DNA from 2 places in the Burkholderia cepacia complex sp. TUM26381 genome. Region 1 is predicted to be linked to the other one. Evidence: riboswitches for the same ligand, from Rfam matches in the RefSeq annotation. Region 1 holds a riboswitch; the other holds the start of a gene.
What was found. A riboswitch is a leader RNA that binds a small molecule or an ion and turns the genes downstream of it on or off. The one in region 1 is predicted to bind cobalamin.
Positions count from the first base shown of each region.

Region 2: linked by a shared signal. The riboswitch ahead of ACWMMN_RS08505 (HoxN/HupN/NixA family nickel/cobalt transporter) and the one ahead of ACWMMN_RS13045 (FecCD family ABC transporter permease) in region 1 are both predicted to bind cobalamin.

Region 1 is NZ_CM172006.1:2,777,358-2,784,629, reverse strand. It holds gene ilvD (dihydroxy-acid dehydratase) at 1-415, opposite strand, end outside; gene ACWMMN_RS13080 (LysR substrate-binding domain-containing protein) at 550-1,479, shown strand; gene lgt (prolipoprotein diacylglyceryl transferase) at 1,569-2,459, shown strand; gene ACWMMN_RS13070 (SIMPL domain-containing protein) at 2,571-3,311, opposite strand; gene ACWMMN_RS13065 (EVE domain-containing protein) at 3,493-3,954, opposite strand; RNA gene ssrS (6S RNA) at 4,026-4,207, opposite strand; gene ACWMMN_RS13055 (cell division protein ZapA) at 4,289-4,603, opposite strand; gene ACWMMN_RS13050 (hypothetical protein) at 4,600-4,950, opposite strand; cobalamin riboswitch at 5,105-5,356, shown strand; gene ACWMMN_RS13045 (FecCD family ABC transporter permease) at 5,399-6,514, shown strand; gene ACWMMN_RS13040 (ABC transporter ATP-binding protein) at 6,511-7,272, shown strand, end outside.
Region 2 is NZ_CM172006.1:1,813,381-1,820,652, reverse strand. It holds gene cobN (cobaltochelatase subunit CobN) at 1-1,628, opposite strand, end outside; gene cobW (cobalamin biosynthesis protein CobW) at 1,635-2,723, opposite strand; gene ACWMMN_RS08505 (HoxN/HupN/NixA family nickel/cobalt transporter) at 2,750-3,808, opposite strand; cobalamin riboswitch at 3,997-4,260, opposite strand; cobalamin riboswitch at 4,374-4,609, shown strand; gene cobA (uroporphyrinogen-III C-methyltransferase) at 4,720-5,529, shown strand; gene ACWMMN_RS08495 (cobalamin biosynthesis protein) at 5,526-5,903, shown strand; gene cobO (cob(I)yrinic acid a,c-diamide adenosyltransferase) at 5,938-6,540, shown strand; gene ACWMMN_RS08485 (cobyrinic acid a,c-diamide synthase CobB) at 6,543-7,272, shown strand, end outside.

The sequences.
Region 1 (7,272 bases):
CGTTCAGGCGCGCCAGCGCGATCATGCCGCCCGGCATGTTCTTGTCGCAGCCGCCGACCACCACCACGCCGTCCATCCACTGGCCCTGCACGCAGGTCTCGATGCAGTCGGCGATCACCTCGCGCGACACCAGCGAGTACTTCATGCCTTCGGTGCCCATCGACATGCCGTCCGAAATCGTCGGCGTGCCGAAGATCTGCGGGTTCGCGCCGGCCGCCTTCACGGCGTCGACGGCCGCGTCCGACAGGCGCTGCAGGCCGGAATTGCACGGCGTGATCGTCGAATGACCGTTGGCGATGCCGACCATCGGCTTGTCGAAATCGTCCTTCTGGTAGCCGAGTGCGTAATACATCGAGCGGTTCGGCGAGCGGGCCACGCCTTGCGTGATGTGCTTCGAGCGACGGTTGTACGACATGGGGGGCTCCATCGTTGTGTGGGCGTCGCTCGCGAGGGCGCGCCGGTTCGGATCAATCAAGAATGGAGTTTCCGGATTGGGATGTCCAATATATTATTTGTCGCTTATTAAGTCGTTACATGAATGAGTCGAGCATGGCCGATCCGACACCCGACCTGCGCCAGTGGCGCTATTTCGCGACCGTCGCCGAAGAGCGTCATTTCGGCCGCGCGGCCGAACGCCTGTCGATGACGCAGCCGCCGCTGTCGCAGGCGATCCGGGCGCTCGAGGACGCGCTCGGCGTCGCGCTGTTCGTGCGCACCAAGCGCTCGGTGGCGCTGACGGCGGTCGGCGCGGCGCTGTTGCCCGACGTGCGCCGTCTGCTGGCGTCGGCCGATGCGCTGCCGCCGCTGGCGCGACGGCTCGCGCGCGGCGAGGCCGGTTCGCTGTCGCTCGCATTCGTGTCGACCGCCGATTACGGGCTGCTGCCATCGTTGCTGCGTGCGTTCGGCGCGCGCTATCCGCAGGTGCGCCTGCAGCTTGCCGAGGCGACGAGCGATGTGCAGATCGACGAACTCGTCGCCGGGCGCATCGACGCGGGGCTCGTCATTCCGCCCGTGCCGCCGCGCCATGCGGCCGGGTTGTCGTACCTGCCCGTCATGCGTGAGCCGCTGGTCGTCGCGATGCCGGCCGCCGGATCGCCGGCCGCAGCGTCCGACGCGCCCGAAGACGCGCCCGTGCATCTCGCCGAAGTGGCCGCGTTGCCGCTCGTGATCTTTCCACGTCGTTTGGCGCCCGGCTTTTATGACATCATTACGGGCTGCTACGGCGCGGCGGGGGAAACCCCGCGCATCGGCCAGGAGGCGATCCAGATGCAGACGATCGTCAGCCTCGTGTCGGCCGGCATGGGCGTCGCACTGGTGCCGCAATCGCTGCGTAACCTGCGGCGCACCGGCGTGGTCTACCGGCCGCTTGCCGGTCACGCGCCGGTCGTCGAGACGGGTTTGGTGTGGCGCACCGGCGACGTGAGCCCCGTGCTCGCCGGCTTCATCGACGTCGTGCGCGCGCAGGGTCTTGCCGCGTGACGTGAACGATGGCGCGCGGGTGCCGTCCAACGCGCGGCGCTACACACACGCCATGGCCGTACCGTATTCGAAAACTTCTTCGCTAACCCATGATCATTCACCCGAATTTCGACCCCGTTGCGATCCATCTCGGGCCGCTGGCCGTGCGCTGGTACGGCCTCATGTATCTCGTCGGCTTCATCGCGGCGATCGTCGTCGGCCGGATCCGCCTGAAACTGCCGCATGTCGCGGCGCAGGGCTGGACCGCGAAGGACATCGACGACATGATGTTCTACGGCGTGCTCGGCACCGTGCTCGGCGGCCGGCTCGGCTATGTGCTGTTCTACAAGGCCGATTTCTACCTCTCGCATCCGCTCGACGTGTTCAAGGTGTGGGAAGGCGGCATGTCGTTTCACGGCGGCTTCCTCGGCGTGACGCTCGCGATGGTGCTCTTCGCGTGGCAGCGCAAGCGGCACTGGCTGCAGGTGACCGATTTCGTCGCGCCGATGGTGCCGACGGGGCTCGCGGCCGGGCGGCTCGGCAACTTCATCAACGGCGAACTGTGGGGCCGCGTGACCGATCCGACGGCACCGTGGGCGATGCTGTTCCCGGGCGCGATGCGCGACGATGCGGCCTGGCTGCCGAAGCATCCGGCGCTCGTCGAGAAGTGGCATCTCGCCGATGTGTTCATGCAATACCAGATGCTGCCGCGCCATCCTTCGCAGCTCTATGAAATCGCGCTCGAAGGTGTTGCACTGTTCTTCGCGCTGTTCTTCTTCTCGCGCAAGTCGCGGCCGATGGGCGCCGTGTCCGCGCTGTTCCTGATCGGCTATGGCCTCGCACGCTTCACGGTCGAGTTCGCACGCGAGCCCGACGATTTCCTCGGCCTGCTGGCGCTCGGCCTGTCGATGGGGCAGTGGCTGTCGCTGCCGATGATCCTCGCGGGCATCGCGTTGATGATCTGGGCGTATCGCCGCCGCGCGGCAAACGCTGCTGCGTGATGTGAAATCGATGCGCGCGCAATCGACGCGTGCTTCGACAACGTGAAGGCAAACAAAAAACGCCGGCCCTCGGGCCGGCGTTTTTCGTTTTCGGCAGCTGCGCGATGCGCGTTACTTCATCTGCACGGAGCCGTTGACGGTGACCGACACGGTGGCCTTGCCGCCTTCGACCGCGATCGGTGCGCTCATCTTCGCGCTGTCCATCGGTGCCGCGGCCATCGCCATCATGCGCGTGTACGGTTGCACGTTGCGGCCGCTGCCGACATTCACGTCGCGGATCGTGTAGCTGCTGTAGCCGAATGCCTTCGCGGCTTCGTCCGCGCGTGCGCGGAACGACTTGATCGCTTCGGTCGTGAGCTTCTGCTCGGCCGTGCGCTGTGCTTCGGGCGACAGCGAGAACTCGACGTTTGCGACCTGCATCAGGTTCGACAACTGGCCCGCCAGCTTCGACGCCGCCGCGAAATCGCGCGATTCGAGTGCAACCTCGGTACGGCCGCGCCACGCGGAAATCTTGCCGTCGCGATCGGTGCTCGGATACACGGAGAACGCTCCGGTGTGCGCGGTGACGCCCGATACGCCCTTCGCCTGCGACAGCGCCGCGTCGGCGCGCTGGTTCAACTGCGCCGTGAGGCTGCCCGGATCCTTGGCCTGCTGCTCGTAGAACAGCGTGATGTGGATGATGTCCTGCGGCACGTCGGCGCTGGCCTGCGATGACAGCGACAGCACACCCGCCGGCTCGGGGAAATGCGGGTTTGCGGTCTGCGCGTGCGCGGCGGGCGACGCGAGCGTCAGCGCGACGGGAACGGCAGCGGCGAGGGCGAGCGACAGCGCGAGTGCGGATTTCTTGGTCATTGTTGGACTCCTTGTGCGAGGGCGCGCACGCGGATTGCGCGTGCGCGACGCGGGCGTACCGCGCGACGAAAAAAACGACAGCCGGCCCGATCGACCGGCAGCGGTTGCTTAGGCTGCGCGAAAGTGCCGCGAGTTCCGTGACGGCAGCACGTGCTGACCAGATTTGACCTTTGGCGCGCGCTTACTTCATCAGCTTTTCGGTGATGAACCGCCATTCGGCGCGCGTGACGGGTGTGATCGACAGCCGGTTGCCGCGTGCGAGCACGCGCATGTCGGCGAGCTCGTCGTGTTCGCGCAGGGCGGCGAGCGGCACGAGCGGCGACTTGTTCACGTAGCGCACGTCGACGAGCAGCCAGCGCGGCGTTTCCTGCGTCGATTTCGGGTCGTAATAGGGGCTGTTCGGATCGAACTGGGTGGGATCGGGGTAGGGCGTCGACGACACTTCGGCGAGGCCCGCGATGCCCGGCTCGGGGCAACTCGAGTGATAGAACAGCACGCCGTCGCCGATCTTCATCGTGTCGCGCATGAAATTGCGCGCCTGATAGTTGCGCACGCCGGTCCACGGCAGCGAGCGCTGCGGGGCGTTGGCGAGATCGTCGATGCTTGCTTCGTCCGGTTCGGACTTCATCAGCCAGTATTGCATGGATCGTGATCGACGCAGAAAGAGGCTGCTACAAAAGAAAACGGCACCGGGACGTGCCCGATGCCGTTGGATAGGCCCCCGCCTTGGCCGCTAGGCCGGCATCCTGAACCTGGGGTTCAGAATTGGTCGCAGTTAGCAGCACTTCGGGTACATCAGACAGAGTGACGCGCGCGCCCGTGCTACAAATTTCCGCAACCGTGCACATGGCATTGGTTCAAGGAATATATGACCTTGGCGAACCAGGCAGGGAAGCTGACTGAACTGTGATTCGATGCGCCAATTTGACCACCGTTGATCGCAGAGATCAAGGGGAATCGACGCATCGATTAAAACGTTACTGCGTCTCGTGCTGTGCGAGCACCGCGCCGAGCTGTTCGTTCATCTGGTGCATTGTACGACGGATTTCCTCCGCCGGAAATGCTTCACCGTGCCGCACGCTCGTTTGCAGCCGCAGCAATTCCGATGCGAGCGACAGCGCCGCCATCACCGCAATGCGATCGGTGCCGCGTACCGAGCTGTTCGAGCGGATTTTCGACATTTCGGCGTCGACCCGCGCGACGGCCTCGAGCAGCGCCGCTTCGGTCTCGGCCGAACAGGCGAGCCGATAGGCCTGACCGAGAATCGAGACTTCGATCTGCTTGGTGCTCATGCATGTTCTCCGTGGCTGGCCGCGTCATCGCCATCCGGACGCGCCTGCGCATCCAGCAGGTCGAGCTGGTTGTCGGCTTGCTCCGCGCTTTTCGAGCGCGGCAGCTTTTCGAGAATCGCGTTCAGTTTCACCTGGGCGTCGTCGATCTTTGCCGACAGCGTGTCACGCTCGGCCGCGAGCGCATTGCGTTCGTCGCGCAGTTCCGCGAGTTCCGCGCGGACCGTGTCCGCTTCCGCGCGCAATTGCGCGACCTGCTCCTCGAGCGCGAGCCGTTCCGCGTGATAGCGCTTGTTCAGCGAAATCAGACGGCCAATATTTTGAGATAAGGTTTCGAGTTCGTTGAGCATTTGCTGCGTCCTCTAAAGACCCAGCATTTTAGCGCGGAATACCGTGCAATCCGACATCTGTAACGTTTCCAGTCGTAACACCCCTGCTTCTTGCCGTGAATCGGTGCTTCCCGTACGTGTCCGGACGCTTCCTTGACGCTCGCGTTACCCGCTCCTAAACTGGCGCCGCCTCGGTGCTCGCGCGTGGCACGCGCGGTTAAACGGGAAGCAGGGCGTGCGCTCCGGGAGCACACCAGCCTGCGCTGCCCCCGCAACGGTAAGCGGCCGCGTCCCTTGACGCAGGCCGGCTCGGGCGCGTTTTGCGTGCAGATGTCGCACGCGGGCGCGGGCCACTGCGCGTGAAACGCGCGGGAAGGCGAGCCGGACCGCCGCCAGCCCGGATACCGGCCGAGACGGGAAGCCCGCATGGGCTTCGTGACGCGTGGCCTGCGGGGAGGCGGGGCGCGCAATGCTTCACGGAATGTTCTTCGATGCTGACCCCAATCGTCCGCGCGGCGTCCCTGTCACGTCCGGCCGGCACCCTCAATCGGATGCGCCGCGCGTCATGCGCGCGGCCGTGCACGGCATGAGCGCCGCGCGCGCCGCCGCGATCTGGGCCGCGCTGGCCGCCGTGGTCGCGCTGCTGTTCGTCGCGTCGCTGTCGATCGGCAGCGTGCCGATGTCGCCGTGGCAGGCACTCGCGTCGCTCGTGCCGCATGGCGGCGATGCGCTGTTCGCCGATATCGTCCGCACGCTGCGCCTGCCGCGCGCGCTCGCCGGCTTCGCGTGCGGCGCGCTGCTCGCGCTCGCCGGCGCACTGCTGCAGGTGCTGCTGCGCAACCCGCTCGCGGAACCCTACGTGCTCGGCGTGTCCGGCGGCGCGGCCGGCTTCGCGCTCGTCGCGATGATCGCGGGCGGCGCGTGGTGGCTCGTCGACGCGTCCGCATTTGCCGGCTCGCTCGTCTCGGTCGCGCTCGTGCTCGGCCTCGCGCGCCGCGAGCTGTGGCGCGGCGATTCGCGCGACGCGTCGCCACGCTTGCTGCTCACCGGTGTCGTGATCGCGGCAGGGTGGGGCGCGCTCGTCACGCTGTTGCTGTCGCTCGCGCCCGATGCGCGGCTGCGCGGCATCATCTTCTGGCTCACGGGCGACCTCAACGGCGTGACGGCGCCGTGGTTCGCATGGAGTGCGCTGCTGCTGGCCGCCTGCGTCGCGCTGCCGGCCGCGCCGCAACTGAACGTGCTGCTGCGCGGCGACGCGACTGCGCAGGCGCTCGGCGTGCCCGTCGCGCGCCTGCGCGTGCGGATCTATCTCGTCGCGTCGCTGGCCGCCGCGGCCGCGGTGACGACGGCCGGCACGATCGGCTTCGTCGGACTCGTCGTGCCGCATGCGCTGCGGCTCGCGTTCGGCAACGACCAGCGAATGCTGCTGCCGGCCGCGATGCTCGCGGGCGGCGGCGGCGTGATGGCGGCCGACCTGCTCGCGCGCACCGCGATCGCGCCCGCGCAGTTGCCGGTCGGCGTGATGACCGCGTTGATCGGCGTACCGGTGTTCCTGTGGATGTTGTTGAGGAGACCGATGCGATGACGGATGCCGCACGATACGCCGATGGCGGCGACATGACTTGCGCGGCCGTCGACCTGACGCTGAAGGCCGGCGCGCGCACGCTGCTCGACCGCTTCACGCAGGCGTTCCGCCCAGGCGAGATCTGGTGTGTCGCGGGGCCGAACGGCGCAGGCAAGACGACGCTGCTCGCGACGCTCGCGGGGCTGCAGCCGCCGGCCGGCGGACACGTCGAGATCGACGGCCGGCCGCTTGCCGCGTGGCGCCCCGAACAACTTGCGCAACGCCGCGCGCTGATGCCGCAGCAATTGCACGATGCGTTCAGCGCGACCGTGTTCGACACGGTGCTGCTCAACCGCTTTCCGTATCTCGGCGGCTGGGGCTGGGAGCGCGACGGCGACCGAACGGCCGCGCGCGATGCGCTCGCGACGTTCGACCTGACCGCGCTCGCGTCGCGCGACGTCCTGTCGCTGTCGGGCGGCGAGCGGCAGCGGGTCGCGCTGGCCGCGACGCTGTGCCAGGATGCGCCGCTGATGCTGCTCGACGAGCCGCTCGCGCATCTCGACCTGCATCACCAGATCGACTGCCTGACCGCGCTGACCGCGTGGCTCGAAACGGGCCCGCGCACGGTGCTGTTCTCGTGTCACGACCTGAATCTCGCACGGCGTTTCGCGACGCATGCCTTGCTGCTCGACGGCCGCGGCCGCGCATGGGCCGGCCCCGTGCACGACGTGCTGACGCCCGCGCGTGCGAGCGACGCGTTCGGCTATCCGCTCGTGCTG
Region 2 (7,272 bases), 960 kb from region 1:
TACGCGTCGCGCAGCCAGAAATAGAACGCGAGATACGCATGCGGCGGTACGAGATCCGCGTCGTGGTAGCTCGCATAGTCGTTCTCGCCGCGCGAGCGCGACGGCTGGATGCCGACGAACACGTTGCCCGCGCGCCAGCCGGCGATCGTGAAACGCCCGTGCCGCAGCGTCGGGTCGGCTTCGGGCGGTCCCCAGCGTTCGTTCAGCGCGTCGCGCACGGCCACCGGGAGCCGCGCGAACCGCGCGACGTAGTCGGCCAGCGGGAAGCTCTGGAATGCCGGGCGCAATGCGTGCACGGCCGCGTCGTTGGTCACGCCTTCGGTGAGCCGCGCGATCAGCGCGTCGCCGTCGGGCGGCAGGTCGGCCACCGCGTAGCCCGCATCGCGCAGCGTCGCGAGCACGCGCAGCGCGGACGCCGGCGTGTCGAGCCCGACGCCGTTGCCGATCCGCCCTTCGCTTTGCGGATAGTTAGCGAGAATCAGCGCGACACGCTTGTCGGCGTTGTCGAGCGTGCGCAGCCGGCACCAGCCGCGCGCGAGCGCCGCGACGAACGCGATCCGCTCGGCGTCCGGCTGGTAGCGCACGACGTCGACCTCGGTGTGCGGGCAACGGTATGCGAGCCCCTTGAAACTCACCGCGCGCGTGACGATGCGCCCGTCGACTTCGGGCAGCGCGATGTGCATCGCGATGTCACGCGCATGCAGGCCCTGGTTGTCGGCCACCCACGCGTCGCGATTGCCGCCGGACAGGATCACCTGCAGCACCGGCGCGTCGCCGGCAAGCACGTCGTGTTCGGGGCTGTCGATCGCGCCGGCCGCGAACGCGGTCGTGTTCAACACGAGCGCGACGCCGTGCGTGTCGCAGAGCTGCGTGATGACCTCGCGGCTCACCGCATCCTTCAGCGACGTCACCGCGATCGGCAGCGGATTCAGCCCTTCCTCGACGAGCGCATCGGCCAGCGCGTCGAACACGGCCGTGTTCGCGGCCTGCCAGTGCGCGCGATAGAACAGGATCGCGACGACGGGCGCGCCGGGCGTCCAGCGCGGCTGCCAGTCGTCGACGCTCGCGCGGTCGCGCGCCGGGTGATACAGCGCGGCGGCCGGCAGCGGGCGCGGCAGCTCGGGGGCGTCGCCGAACCCGAGCGTGTGGAATGCAATGCTGCGCAGCAGCGCGTCGGCGTTGTGTACGCCGCCCTCGCGCAGATAGCGCCACCACAGCCGGCACAGATCCGGCGTGACGGTACTCTTCGCGACGAGGTTCGGATCTTCCTGCAGATCGCCCGAGAACATCGCGAGCTGCTGCCCGCGCTTCGACGCGAGCGACACGGCCTGCTCGATCCCGTACGGCCAGTACGCCTCGCCGCCGAGATGATCGATCACGACCGTCTTCGCGTGGCGCAGCACGTCGTCGACATAGAAATCGACCGACGCCGGCTGGCGCAGGAACGTGACGTTCGCGAGCCGCACGCTCGGGAAACCTTCGGCCAAGTGCGGCACGACGCTCGCGAGCAGCGACAGCGTCGTGTCGGCCGAACTCAGGATCACGATGTCGGCCGGCTGCTGGTCGATCCGGACGACACCCTGCGTATCGTCGACGAAGCCGCCCGGCGTGGTGCGCAGCAGATGCATCGTGCGTTACGCCTGTTGCAGCTCGGCCGCGCACGCGGCGTCGAACGCGCGTTGCAGTGCGGCCGCGTCGAGATCCTCGCCGATCAGCACGAAGCGGCTCGCGCGCGTTTCGCCGTCCTGCCAGCGACGGTCGAAATAGCTGTCGAAACGGCGCCCGACCCCCTGGATCACGAGCCGCATCGGCGCGCCGGGCAGCGCGGCAAAGCCTTTCGCGCGGTAGATCGTGTGCGCTTCGACGACGCGCTGCAGCGCGGCGATCGTCGCTTCGCGCGTGCCGGCGTCGCCGGACACGACCACCGAGTCGAAATCGTCGTGATGGTGATCGTGATCGCCGTCGTCAGCCGAGCCGTGATGGTCGTGACGCAGGTGGATCGTTTCTTCCGACGCCGATTCGAGGCCGAGCAGCATCGCGAGGTCGAGCTCGCCGCGCGTCGCGCGCACGATCTTCACCTGCGGCGGGATCTCGTCACGGATCGCGGTTTCGATCTGCGCAAACTCCGCGTCGCCGACGAGATCGGCCTTGTTCACGATCACCAGATCGGCCGACGACAGCTGATCGGCGAACAGTTCGTGCAACGGCGATTCGTGGTCGAGGTTCGGATCGGCGCGGCGCTGCGCGTCGACGGCCTGCGGGTTTTCCGCGAACTGGCCGCTCGCGGCGGCCGGCCCGTCGACGACGGTCACGACCGCGTCGACCGTGAAGCTGTTGCGGATCGTCGGCCAGTTGAACGCCTGCACGAGCGGCTTCGGCAGCGCGAGGCCCGACGTCTCGATCAGCACGTGGTCGATGTCCGCGCGGCGCTCGACGAGCGCTTCCATCACCGGATAGAACTCTTCCTGCACGGTGCAGCACAGGCAGCCGTTCGCGAGTTCGTACAGCTGGCCGGACGCTTCGCCCGGCGCGCCGTCGGCGTCCTCGCAGCCGATGCCGCAGCCCTTGAGGATCTCGCCGTCGATGCCGAGTTCGCCGAATTCGTTGACGATCACCGCGATGCGGCGGCCTTCGGCGTGTTGCAGGATGTGGCGCATCAGCGTCGTCTTGCCGCTGCCGAGAAAGCCCGTGACGATCGTGACGGGAAGCTTGCGTAGGGTCATGGAATATCCAGGGTCGTAAGGGAGAGTCAGGCCGAGATCGTCACGTCGATCTCGTCGTAGCGCTTTAACCGGTAGATCAGGGCCGACACGAGCCAGCATGCGAGGAACAGGCCGATCACGACATAGCCGAGCATGCCGAAGTGCGACGCCACCATCGACGCGAAGTCCCACACCGGGCCCTGCAGCGACAGCTTGTCCGCGAGCAGCGCGAGCACCTCGATGCCGCCGATCAGCGCGGCGACCAGCACCGACACGAAAGTGATCGTCATGTTGTAGTAGATCTTGCGGATCGGCCGCACGTACGCCCAGCGATACGCGCCCATCATCAGGATGCCGTCGGTCGTGTCGACGAGCGTCATGCCGGCGGTGAACAGCATCGGCAGCGCCATCACGGACCAGAACGACAGCCCGCCCTGCACCTGCGCCGCCGAGATACCGAACAGCGCGATCTCGGTCGCCGTGTCGAAGCCGAAACCGAACAGGAAGCCGACCGGATACAGGTGCCAGCTGCGCGACACGAGCCGGAACAGCGGGCGGAACAGGCGCGCGAGCACGCCGCGCTGGTTCAGCAGCATGTCGAGATCGGCGTCGACGATCGGCTCGCCGCGCCGCGCGGCGCGAAAGGTCCGGTAGACGGAAATCAGGATCAGCAGGTTCGCGATCGCGAGCACCAGCAGGAAGAACGCCGACACGCTCGTGCTGATCACGCCGCCCCACGCTTTCATGCTCTCGAAGCGCGCGAGCGACGCGGCCGTGAGCGTCACCACGACCGACATCACGATCACGACCGTCGAATGGCCGAGCGAGAAGAACAGGCCCGCGCCGAGCGGGCTGCGCCCCTCCTGCATCAGCTTGCGCGTGACGTTGTCGATGGCCGCGATGTGGTCGGCGTCGACCGCATGACGCAGCCCGAACACGTACGCGAGCAGCGCGGTGCCGAGCAGCACGGGCTGGACGTGGAAAGCGGCGAATGCCCAGATCCACGCGCCTGCGTTGAAGGCGATCAGCAGCGCATAGATCGCGACGATCTTGCCGCGCAACCCGGACGGACTGTCGTTGAACAGGCGAAACAACGAATCGGGCATGACGCTCCTTGGCGAACGGTCGACATGAAGAATGCCAACACGGCCGTCGCTACGCGGCCCCGCGCGGTCCGGCCCTTCATCGCACCGGAACATGCGCACTCGCGCAGGCGGCCGGACGTCGGGAATCGGGAAACGCTCGGGTGTCGGGCACGCTACGGTCGTGGACGATGCGCCGCCTCCCCGCGGCGCTGAACCCCAATGTTTAGGCCGGTATCCGGACTGACGAACACGCCGCTTCGCCTTCCCGGATGCGCAGGGCATCCAGTGGCGGTCGTCCGCATGCGGGCGGCATGCGGCGAAGCGGCGCTGCATCGCGGCGGGCACGATGCGTTCGCTTACCGTTGCGGGGGCAGCACAGGTTGGCTCGACTGCGACGCAGGCAGGCTCCCTGTTTCCCGTTTAACTGCGCACGCCGGAAGGCGCGCGCGAGCACCAAAACGCGTGCGAGTGTAGGCGGCGGGGGCAGGAGCGTCAAGGCGGCACGGGCCGCGGGACTGCGTTCCGCACCGCCCTCGCGCCGCGCCGGAGACCTTCCGTGGCCGGTTCGCGCGGGCGAACCGTGTGCTATCGTATGCGCCGCGTTCGGTGCTCGCATGCGCATTCCGCGCATGCAGTTAAACGGGAAACAGGAGGCGGATGACCGCCCGGCCTGTGCTGTCCCCGCAACGGTACGCCGCCTGCGCGACGCGCTCCCCGCGCACGCGCCCAGGCCGCCCGCGATGCCACTGCCCTTCACCGGGCGGGAAGGCTGCGGCCTGGCAAGCGGCCAGCCCGGATACCGGCCGACGCAAGGGGCGAGCCCGATGCTCGCCGAACGCCCGATCCGCGGGGGACGGATGGGGTGCGCATTCCGCCCGCGTTCGCGCGGGCTTCGCCCGATCCGTCATGCATTGCCTGTCCGCCGGCCGCCGATGTGCCGCCCGCCTTTTCTTTTCCACTGTTTCGACACGGTGCGTACCGTGCCGCGTGCGATGAGCCGCGCCTGGCTCATCGGTGCCGGCCCCGGCGACGCCGACCTGCTGACGCTCAGGGCCGCGCGCGCGATCGGCATGGCCGACGTACTGCTCGTCGACGATCTCGTGAACCCCGACGTGCTGCGCCATGCGCGCGCCGACGCGCAGATCGAGCACGTCGGCAAGCGCGGCGGCCATGCGTCGACGCCGCAGGACGCGATCGTCGCCGCGATGCTCGCGCATCTGCGCGCGGGCCGTAGCGTCGCGCGGCTCAAGGGCGGCGATCCGTTCGTGTTCGGCCGCGGCGGCGAGGAACTGGCCGCGCTTGGCGCGGCGGGTTTTCCGGTCGAGGTCGTGAACGGCATCACCGCCGGCATCGCCGCGCCGGCCGCACTCGGCATTCCGGTCACTCAGCGCGGCGACGCGCAGGGCGTGATCTTCGTCACGGGCCATGGCGCTGGCGCCGACGAGCCCGACTGGCGCGCGCTCGCGGCCACGCGCATGACGATCGTGATCTACATGGGCATCCGCCGGCTCGACACGATTGCAGCGGCGCTGCGCGAAGGCGGCCTGCCCGGCGATACGCCGTGCGCGGCGATCGAGAACGCGACGCGCCCCGAACAGCGGCACGTGCTTGCGACGCTCGACAGCCTCGTCGAACGCGTCGGCGCGACCGGACTCGGTTCGCCGGCGATCGTCGTGATCGGCCGCGTCGCGGCGCTCGCGGACGATCCGGCGGTGCGTGCGGCGCTCGGCGGCCGCGCATGATGCGTGTCGCGCTCGGCATCGGCTTTCGCGCGGACGTCACGGCCGCGCAACTCGATGCCGCGATCCGCGCAGCGTTGGCGCGTTACCCGGCCGCCGAACCGGCGCTCGTCGCGACGCTCGCCGACAAGGCGCGTGCCCGTGCGCTGCGCACGCTGTGCGCGCGACGCGGCTGGCCGCTCGTCGCATTCGACGCGATGCAGCTGGCGAGCCGTCCCGAACTGGCCGCGAGCGGTCCGTCGGACGCCGCGCTTGCACGCTTCGGTGTTGCGGGCGTGGCCGAGCCCTGTGCGCAGCTTGCAGCGCCGCGTGGCCGCCTGCTGGGCCCCAAGTCCATCCGGGACGGCGTGACGGTCGCGCTCGCCGGCCCGCTCTGAACCCTTTGTTTCGCTTTCGACAGGACGATTTCCGATGAAGACCGATGCCGAATCCCATCAGCGGATGACCGAACGCCGCCGCGCCGGCCACGAGAAGAAACAGGCCGCCGCCACCCACGAAAAGGGGCTGCTGATCGTCAATACCGGCAACGGCAAGGGCAAGAGCACGGCTGCGTTCGGCATGGCCGTGCGCGTGCTCGGCCATGGCATGCGGCTCGGCGTCGTGCAGTTCATCAAGGGCGCGCTGCACACGTCCGAGCGCGACTTCCTCGGCGCGGTTGCCGAATGCGATTTCGTGACGATGGGCGACGGCTATACGTGGAACACGCAGAACCGCGACGCCGATATCGCGACCGCGCGCAAGGGCTGGGACGAGGCGCGCCGGATGATCGAAAGCGGCGACTACCGCATGGTGATCCTCGACGAGTTGAACACCGTGCTGAAGTACGAATACCTGCCGCTCGACGAAGTGCTCGCGGCGCTTGCCGCGCGCCCCGATTCGGTCCACGTCGTCGTGACCGGGCGGCATGCGCCCGATGCGCTGATCGACGCGGCCGACCTCGTCACCGAAATGCGGCTCGTCAAGCATCCGTACAAGGAGCAAGGCGTGAAGGCGCAGCGCGGCGTGGAGTTCTGAGCATGCCCGCCTGCCCCGCGCTGTTCGTCAGTGCGCCCGCGTCGGGCCAGGGCAAGACGTCGGTGACGGCCGGCCTCGCGCGGCTGCACCGCCGGCTCGGCCGCCGTGTGCGCGTGTTCAAGACCGGGCCCGACTTTCTCGATCCGATGCTGCTCGAGCGCGCGAGCGGCGCCCCCGTGCATGCGCTCGACCTCGGGATGGTCGGCGAGGCCGGCTGCCGCGCGCTGCTTGCCGATGCCACGCGCGACGCGGACCTGATCCTGATCGAAGGCGTGATGGGGCTGTTCGACGGCACGCCAAGCAGTGCCGATCTCGCAGCCGCGTTCGGCGTGCCGGTCGTCGCGGTGATTTCCGCGAAGGCGATGGCGCAGACGTTCGCGGCGATCGCGTTCGGGCTCGCACGGTTCAGGCCGGGGCTGCCGTTTCACGGGGTGCTCGCGAACCGCGTCGGCTCGGCACGGCATGCGGAATTATTGCAACAGGCGCTGCCCAGCGACCTCCGCTGGCTCGGGCACGTACCGGCCGATGCGGGCATCGCGCTGCCGGAGCGGCATCTCGGCCTGCACCAGCCGGCCGACATCGACGATCTCGAGGCACGGCTCGATCGCGCGGCCGACGTGCTCGCGCAGACGGCGCTGGCTGAGTTGCCGCCGGCCGTCGCGTTCGCGGAACCGGACGCCGCGGCGCCGCTGCCGCGCGCGCTCGCCGGCAAGCGGATCGCGATTGCGCGCG